DNA from 4 places in the Peribacillus sp. NPDC060253 genome. Region 4 is predicted to be linked to each of the others. Evidence: riboswitches for the same ligand, from Rfam matches in the RefSeq annotation. Region 4 holds a riboswitch; each other region holds the start of a gene.

Region 1 (2,202 bases), on a different contig from region 4:
GAAAGATAATCAGGATAGCCGGGATCAGGAACCAGAATCGTATCCCCAGGATTCAATAAACATTGTGGCAATTCCACAAGTCCTGCCTTTCCACCAAAGAGAATCGCGACTTCGCTATTGGGATCGAGCTTGACCCCATATTCACGTTCATAAAAGACAGCGGCAGCATCTTTTAAATATTGATGCCCACGGAACGGTGAATATTTATGATTAATCGGTTTTTCAGCGGCTGCCTGTAGACTTTTCACAATATGCTCAGGTGTCGGCTGATCAGGATTTCCCTGACCTAAATTAATGACATCATGTCCTTGTGCTGTAATCGCATTGACTTTTGCGACTAGAGAGGCAAAAAACTGCTTGGGCAGTTCCTGAAGCAGTCTTGATTTTTCAAATTGCAACATTTTTACACCTTCTCTGAAATTTCTTGAAATTCTAGTCACAAATGATATATGTTTATCATCGTCTTGTAAAGCATTTTTTACATGTGGTGGTTTTATACAATGAAACGGAAAATAGCCTGCCTCCAAATCGATATTGCCTTTGAGCAACCAGATATCAACTTTTAGGTTGCAGAACAACGGATCGAAAAAGCTGCACGATCAGAAGCCGATATCTTTATTTTACCAGAGCTTTGGACAACCGGATACGACTTGACCAGGTTAAATGAGATTGCCGATCACTGGAGACCCCTATTGATTAGCCGTGCCGTCGAAAACCACGTATATGTTGTAGCCGTGAATCGTTCAGGTACGGATGTCAAAAATATATTTGCCAGACATTCCTTGATTAAAGATCCATGGGGAGCTATCGTAAGTGAAGCCGGAGATGAAAACGAACTGTTGCCAGGCACGCTGGACTACAAGAAAGTTTCGAAAGCTCGCAACAAAATACCTGTTTTTGAAGATCGCCGTCCGGATTATTATTAATTTCCCCATTGACAAACTATTTAAAAAGTTGTTATTATTTTCCCGAAGATTAAAATTTCAGAAAACATATACTCTTATCAAGAGCAGGCTGAGGGATAAAGGCCCTATGAAGCCCAGCAACCGACTGTAATACCATTGTGAAATGGGGCGGATTCACCGCCGGATTTTGAAATCCGCAGAGCACGGTGCTAATTCCACCAGAAAACTTTTTTCTGGGAGATAAGAGGTCCGAAGCTAAAACTTCTGCCTCTTTCTTAATGAAAGAGGCTTTTTTATTCTTAAAATGTGGAGGGGAAAAGAATGACTCAAAACCATTCAAATTTTAAAATATTAACAAATGAAACAGCTATAACCCTTGCAAAAAAACTAGGGTTGGTCAATTCAGATGCCAGTTTAAACTGTAAAGAAATCGGCGATGGCAACTTAAATTACGTTTTTCATATTACTGACACAGCCACAAATAAAGGGATAATAATCAAACAAGCGGTCCCTTATGCCAAGGTACTTGGCGAAAGCTGGCCGCTGACTTTGAAAAGGGCTGCCATTGAAGCAAATGCACTTATTCATTTCAAAAGCTATTGCCCCGAATTCGTACCGCAAGTATATTATTCGGATGAACAGCTTGCCATCACAGTCATGGAAGATTTATCACACTTAAAAATCGTAAGGACGGGATTGATTGATGGTGATCCCTATCCATTGCTTTCACAACATATTGGTGAGTATGTTGCAAAGACGACATTCTTCACTTCCGATTATCATTTAGAACCACCTGCGAAAAAAGAAGTGGCCCGTCACTTCACGAATCCAGAGCTCTGCAAAATCACCGAGGTCTTTATTTTCACGGATCCATTTTTCGAGGAGCTCCCAGGAGATTTCGAGGTGGAATTGACTGATGCCGCCAAAAAGATTTGGAATGATCAAGAAGTGATACTCGAAGTCGCTAAGCTGAAACAAAGCTTTGAAACCGAGCAGGAAGCCTTGCTTCATGGAGATTTACATACTGGAAGTATATTTGCAAGTAAAACTGAAACAAAGGTTATAGATCCAGAATTCGCTTTTTATGGCCCCGTCGGTTTTGACCTAGGCCAATACACCGCCAACCTTCTCTTTCAGGCAGTCACACGCAATGCAGCTGGGAAAGAAGAGATTTTCACATACCTCCATGAATTTTGGAATGCCTTTGAAGAAACATATACTGAACTTTGGAACACCCAAAATAAAAGTCCCTTCCGCCATGTGAATGGTTATTTGACCTATTTACTGACTAAATTCA
Region 2 (2,202 bases), on a different contig from region 4:
AGTTAAACCAGGAAATGAATGATCGGATCCAAGCATTCATATCTGATAAAATCATGCCGCAGTATTACCGTTCTCTTCAAGATTGGATTGCCAGTTCCCAAATGGAATTCACACAAAGCCAACAATTTATGGATGAGATGAGTGCTGGTTTCAATGAATTATACAAAGAAGAACGAATTACGCTTGCAGGTGACTTCAGAGTATTGGATGATTGGCGTCGTGATGCCGATCGGATGACAAGCAGTATCCGCATCGATGACGTTAATATCCTTATGCGCAGGACTCCATCACAATTGCTGCTTAAAGGAGCAGGAAAGCTGTTTGGGGCGATACCGCAAAATAAAGCCAATATGTACAATCGTTATAAGAAATACCTGGAAAGTGAAGATTACCTGGATGTTGCTGAGATGATCACGGAACGTTTCCTTACCCAATTCGGGTTGTTTGAAAAATCCCTGGATCGTGACATTTCACTTTTCTATCGCAGTTCATTTGCCTTACTTCAAAAAACAATTGAACAAACGCAGACTGAAATTAAAGACTACCAGGCAGCATTGGAGCATATGAAAGAAAATCCGGAAGTTTACCGTGACCCGATCACTTTGTATGAAGTGAAGTTACGTCAGTTGGAGAGACTTGAAAAAATTGAGAAAAAACGTCTAGCCCAACTGCAAAGAAAATAAAAAATAAATAGAAACATTTCAAATATTCAAAAATCTATTGACTTTATGACTATATCCCGATAAAGTGATAATTACAAAAAACGTATCACAATATATTCTCTTATCAAGAGTGGCGGAGGGACTGGCCCTAAGATGCCCAGCAACCGTTCCATTAGGAATTGGTGCTAAATCCTGCAAAACAGAAATGTTTTGACAGATAAGAGAGGGACAAGTCTGCAAATCAGCTGATTAAACCTCTCTATACTAGAGAGGTTTTTATTTTAGGATTTTCACCAACTAGATTGATGAGAATAATAAGATATTTTAGGGGGAAACAAGATGAGAAGGTCTATAAAAGGGGTATTCGTTTCAGCCATCGCTTCGGCTTTGCTATTAACGGGGTGCTCAACAGGGCAGAGTTCTACAGAAGCGAAGAAAGAAGAAAAGGTATCATTTGAAAATGTACCGGAAAGATTTGCTGAAGGGGAAGGAGCCAAAATCAAAGTGATCCGTAAAATTGGCGGAGATGATCATACGGCTCAATACTTAGCTGGAGCGAAGGAAGAAGGAGAAGATTTAGGATTTCAAGTGGATACATATACAGCCAATGGAGATACGGCTAAATTCCATGATGCCATCGCCCAGGCTTTGGAGGAAGATTATGACGGCTATATCATCTCCCATGGGGATGATGCAGCGACAGTGAATGACGTTCAAAAGTTGGTTGATGCAGGTAAAAGCGTTGTCACCTTCGATTCTATTAGTGATCTATCCAAAATAGACGGTGTGACATTAACATCACAGGATGATGAAGCACTGGCAACACTCGCTTTTGATAAATTGATAGAAGAACAGAAAGGTAAAGCTTCAATTGCCTATCTTTGGGTGGATGGTTTCCCTCCAATGGTAAGACGAAACGCAGTCTATCAGGAAAAATTAAAAGAAAATCCTGGGATTAAAGAAGTCGAAAGATTCGGAGTGGCATCAGCTGATACTTCCGTTCAGACACAGAATGCAGTAGCTGCAATGCTGAATAAATACCCTAAAGGAAAATTGGATGCAATATTTGCAACATGGGATGCCTTCGCTATCGGAGCGGCTCGGGCTATTAAAGAAGCAGGCCGGGATGAAGTGAAGATATATGGAATTGATGTATCAAATGCAGATCTTCAGGAAATCCAATCAGCTGATAGCTCATGGGACTACACGGCAGCAGTCGATCCCAAATTGATCGGTGCAGTGAATATGAGGTTATTGGCAAAAAAATTAGCGGGAGAAGAAACGCCGCAAACATATGACTTAAAGGCTTCACTAATTTCACAAAAGCAAATCCAAGCTTCAAAAGAAGCGGTAAACATGTCCAATCTATCTGGTATTGTCGATGGCTGGGGTGTATCAGAGGAATTTGAAGAGGATTGGATGAAAGTTTTGAAAGACCATTATAAAAAGTAAAAAGAGGCACTCTCTTTCAGTAGAAGGGAGTGTCTGTTCAATAGGGGGGATGGACATGGGCACACAACTAGAAATGAAGAAGATCTCG
Region 3 (2,202 bases), on a different contig from region 4:
ATATGCTCTGAATCCCATTCATGGTCAGATATCTCGATAAGGGGATAGCGATTAGGTAAAACGACTTGCTGTATTTCATGAACGGTCAGTCCTTGATCATGTAAACGCAAAATTTCACCACGTAGGTCTTCCAAATAATCAAGTTTTTTTCGAAACATTTCCTTTCCATCGGGAACATGCCCCGCATGACAGCAAAAAACATCCTTAAAGTCATATTGGAGTAATCTTTTTATGGAATCGATGATGACCGGGACTGACTCTTCCCTTAGGACAAGCTTTGTTTTTGGTGTTACGAAAAGATCTCCTGAAAAGAGCATGCCATTACTGTGATTCAAAAACACCATATGGTCTTTCGCATGACCAGGAGTAAAAATCGGCTCCCACGTTTGGGTACGGGAATGAATGGTCTTCCCTAGCGGCTCAGCTTTAAAGGCATCTCTCTTCCCCCAAAATTTTTTGCGATATTCAGGATATTCAGCATCCCTCGCACAAACATCGACCGACATCGGATGAATGAATATCGGGACCTGCTTATGTTCCTTTATCCAGGCTGCTCCCCCCGTATGGTCCTCATGATAATGTGTAAGGGCCACTAAATCGAAATCGGCAGTCTCATAGAATGGAATAAGTTCCTCCAACAAAATCTGTGCGCCCGTATCAATCAATAGACCATCCGTTACAAAGACATAGACACTCATCCCCGATTTGACCCCACTTGGAGTCCCGTGCACACAAACCACATCATTTACCGTCTTGATCTCTATCATGCATTGCCTCCCCATCATTGTAAAAAATAGTTTATCTTTTTCACATTATTACAATAAATGTATTATCTCTTTACACTTTTGACAAGGAAATAATGGAATTATCCACCTGGAAGTAAAGACATGAAAATGGCATCGTAACCATTTAGACAGGCAAAAAAATTATTCTAAAATTACAGAATCGATTGACAATGGAACAATTAACAAATAATATAGATTATATTAAAAAACTTGAAATATTCCAAAATAATAATTTACTTATCAAGAGTGACGGAGGGATCAGGCCCTGTGATGTCCGGCAACCGCCCCAATTGGGAACGGTGCCACTTCCTGCAGAATGATTGCATTCTGAAAGATAAGACGAGATATAATTTCGCTGCCTCTTTCTGAATGATGGAGACAGTTTTTTTATGTTTAAGGGGGAAGGTTCATGATTGAAATCCGTTCGGTCCGAAAGGAATACATCTCGAAAAAAAACCGAGTTATCGGAGTGGATAACGTATCTTTGACCATTCAAAAAGGGGAAGTGTACGGAATTGTCGGCTACAGTGGAGCCGGAAAAAGCTCATTACTCCGCTGCTTGAATTTGCTTGAACGTCCGACAGGAGGAAATATCATCATTGACGGGATTGACTTAACAACTTTATCAAGCAAAGAGCTCCGTAAACAACGTCAAAAAATCGGAATGATATTTCAACACTTTTCTTTGGTCAGTTCCAAAACCGTTTTTGAAAATGTTGCTTTCGCCTTGAAGGCCGCGCACCAATCGAAGGCTGCCATCAGGTCACGTGTATTGGAACTATTGGAGATCGTAGGGCTCAGTGATAAAAAAGATGCCTATCCGGCCCAGCTTAGCGGTGGCCAGAAGCAACGGGTAGGCATCGCACGCGCCTTAGCAAATGACCCTACTGTACTATTATGTGATGAAGCGACTTCAGCCCTAGATCCTACAACGACTAAAGCGATTTTACAGTTATTAAAAAAGATAAGTCGGGAGCTTGGGATCACCATCGTGCTGATTACACATGAAATGGAAGTGGTCAAAGAACTATGTCACCGAGTAGCCGTCATGCAGGATGGCCGAGTAATAGAAGAGGGTTCCGTTTATGAGATCTTTTCACAGCCTAAAAAGGAGTTAACGAAGCAATTCATTAGCAGTGTACTGGATTTCGAACTTCCCACACATTTGGTTGAAGAGAGTAAAGGGACGATCATCAAAATTCAATTCGAAGGGCAAACAGCCGGTGAATCGATTCTTTCGGATACTCTCCAATCCCATTCAGTAAAGGGTAATATCTTGCACGGTAAAATTGAGTATATTCAGGATATCCCATTTGGGATCTTGATCATTGAATTAATTGGTGAAGCCGAACAAATTCATTCGGCATTGGAATATATAAAGAGTCGTTCCAGCTCTGTGGAGGTGTTAAAACATGTC
Region 4 (2,202 bases):
TTTCATAGGAACTATCTAGAAATCTTTCAAAATCCTTCATGCTTGCCGAGGCAGGCAATATCTTCTGCTCCATGCATTTTCCCCCTTATGTCCCGGAAAAACTCTAAACTTTAAGTTTTTTAGTATATTTTAAAGTGCTTGATTTATCAAACACATTTTTTATTAATGAAGAATCAATTGTCACCATATCCTTACACTAACATACCTGGACCCCAAATACAGTAAGGGTAAGAATGTATGGAAAATCCCCCTTAAGATGATTCATCATAAAGAGATTTTCATTTTCATTGCACCTTCGACAAGCTCATACGATTTAATGGTGCCCACGGGGATTTTTCTCACGATGTTCCAAGCATCCACATTCATTTTGATCATTCTATTTTCAAATTCAAAAAATGGCGGTCTGTTAAATATCTTATGATTAATGAAATTTCTATCAATAGGTTTCATTTCCACTAATTCAAATGAAATCGTTCTTTTATCAACGTGAACCGGTTTTATTGTTATCCGGAAAGATACATTTTTCTTAAACATCATTTTTTTCACTTCCGTCGTTCCCCAAAGCACTATATGCTTTGGCGTGATCTCGACTTTAATATTCTGCTCATTAGATTTCATGTTTATAATTCTCTCTAGCATGGATGCACTTACCGTTATCGGTATACCATTCCCGAAAACATTAAAGTGATCGAATGTATTCATCCTGACTTCCCCCTCCGACTTTCAATATCCCCTCTCGCATGTGTGGGTTATAGCATATGCCAGGTTCACCAATGAGGTTAATCATCATGCAAGGCTACTATGAGTAATCGCTATATTCTAAATTTTCCGCCTCCACCCTTGACCTTTACCAATACTCCCTGTATAGTCATAGTTAATTTAATAGACAACTCTTATCCAGAGAGGTGGAGGGACTGGCCCTTTGATACCTCAGCAACAGACTTTTCATGTACTGTGCTAATTCCAGAAGTGTAAAAACTTGAAGATAAGAAGAGTAAATAGCTTTGTTGCCAACACCTCTTCTTATTTTTAAGAAGAGGTGTTTTATTTTATAAAAGGGAAGAAGGAATGCAACATGTCAATCACATTAACGAAAGCACCATTTAGAGCGGACCATGTCGGAAGTTTATTAAGACCAGATCGTTTACATATAGCTAGAAAGCAATTGAAGGAAGGTACCATTTCGGTGGAGCGACTTCGTGAAGTTGAAACGGAAGAAATCAAATTGATTGTCGATAAACAAATTGAAGTTGGATTAGAGGCCGTTACGGATGGGGAGTTCAGACGAACATGGTGGCACTTTGACTTCCTTGAACATTTAAATGGCATCGAGGGCTATGTTACTGAAAAAGGTCTTACATTCGATGGGGTTGAAACTGAGAGATATAACATTCGCAATACAGGAAAGGTTTCATTCAATCCTGAGCATCCCTTCATCCATGACTTTATTGAATTGAACAAAATAGTGGACGGACGTGCCGTTGCCAAACAAACCATTCCCAGTCCCAATCAATTGTTTGCTGTCGGTGTTCATAATGAAGACATCTATCCTGATATCGAGGACTATGCTAATGATGTCATTAAAGCGTATCAAGCTGCTTTGAAAGCCTTTTATGAAGCAGGTGTACGTTATCTTCAATTGGACGATGTATATATTGCCAGACTTTCAGCTCCAGATTTTCAGTTCAAAGATGGAAAATATTCAAGAGAACAATTAATCGATTTAGCACTGCGTGTTATTAATGGTGCATTGGAAGGAAAACCAGAGGATTTGGTCGTCACGACACACTTATGTCGTGGAAACTACCAGTCAACGTGGGCATTTGAAGGCAGTTATGCACGCATAGCCCCAACATTATTGGCCAAAGAAAAAGTAGATGGATTCTTCTTGGAATATGACGATAACCGCTCAGGGGATTTTAAACCATTGGAATACATTCCAAACGGAGGGGCCAGGATCGTTCTGGGAGTGGTCACTTCAAAAAATGGGGAAATTGAAGACAAGGAAGCTGTTAAGGTACGCATTAAAGAAGCCTCACAATTCGTTCCCCTCGAACAACTATGCTTAAGTCCGCAATGCGGATTCGCTTCCACCCATCATGGCAACAAGCTTACGGAAGAACAACAATGGGATAAGTTGAAATTCATCGTTGATGTAGCAAAAGAAGTTTGGGAATGATGACTCACCTTTAATAAAAGCTA

The links. A riboswitch is a leader RNA that binds a small molecule or an ion and turns the genes downstream of it on or off. The one in region 4 is predicted to bind S-adenosylmethionine.
Region 1: it holds a riboswitch for S-adenosylmethionine, as region 4 does, so the genes downstream of both, mtnK (S-methyl-5-thioribose kinase) here and ACFWE9_RS09440 (5-methyltetrahydropteroyltriglutamate--homocysteine S-methyltransferase) in region 4, are expected to answer to the same signal.
Region 2: it holds a riboswitch for S-adenosylmethionine, as region 4 does, so the genes downstream of both, ACFWE9_RS10195 (sugar ABC transporter substrate-binding protein) here and ACFWE9_RS09440 (5-methyltetrahydropteroyltriglutamate--homocysteine S-methyltransferase) in region 4, are expected to answer to the same signal.
Region 3: it holds a riboswitch for S-adenosylmethionine, as region 4 does, so the genes downstream of both, ACFWE9_RS17530 (methionine ABC transporter ATP-binding protein) here and ACFWE9_RS09440 (5-methyltetrahydropteroyltriglutamate--homocysteine S-methyltransferase) in region 4, are expected to answer to the same signal.

The regions. Positions count from the first base shown of each region.
Region 1 covers NZ_JBHXAS010000019.1:22,382-24,583, forward strand. Annotated here, with positions in the region: gene ACFWE9_RS07505 (pyridoxal phosphate-dependent aminotransferase) at 1-401, opposite strand, end outside; partial or broken gene ACFWE9_RS07510 (nitrilase-related carbon-nitrogen hydrolase) at 501-926, shown strand; SAM riboswitch class I at 998-1,152, shown strand; gene mtnK (S-methyl-5-thioribose kinase) at 1,227-2,202, shown strand, end outside.
Region 2 covers NZ_JBHXAS010000029.1:7,079-9,280, forward strand. Annotated here, with positions in the region: gene ACFWE9_RS10190 (GTPase domain-containing protein) at 1-683, shown strand, start outside; SAM riboswitch class I at 781-886, shown strand; gene ACFWE9_RS10195 (sugar ABC transporter substrate-binding protein) at 1,002-2,114, shown strand; gene ACFWE9_RS10200 (sugar ABC transporter ATP-binding protein) at 2,170-2,202, shown strand, end outside.
Region 3 covers NZ_JBHXAS010000070.1:19,438-21,639, forward strand. Annotated here, with positions in the region: gene ACFWE9_RS17525 (MBL fold metallo-hydrolase) at 1-767, opposite strand, end outside; SAM riboswitch class I at 1,020-1,126, shown strand; gene ACFWE9_RS17530 (methionine ABC transporter ATP-binding protein) at 1,195-2,202, shown strand, end outside; gene ACFWE9_RS17535 (methionine ABC transporter permease) at 2,198-2,202, shown strand, end outside.
Region 4 covers NZ_JBHXAS010000026.1:19,361-21,562, forward strand. Annotated here, with positions in the region: gene ACFWE9_RS09430 (glycerol-3-phosphate responsive antiterminator) at 1-73, opposite strand, end outside; gene ACFWE9_RS09435 (hypothetical protein) at 265-702, opposite strand; SAM riboswitch class I at 891-992, shown strand; gene ACFWE9_RS09440 (5-methyltetrahydropteroyltriglutamate--homocysteine S-methyltransferase) at 1,076-2,179, shown strand.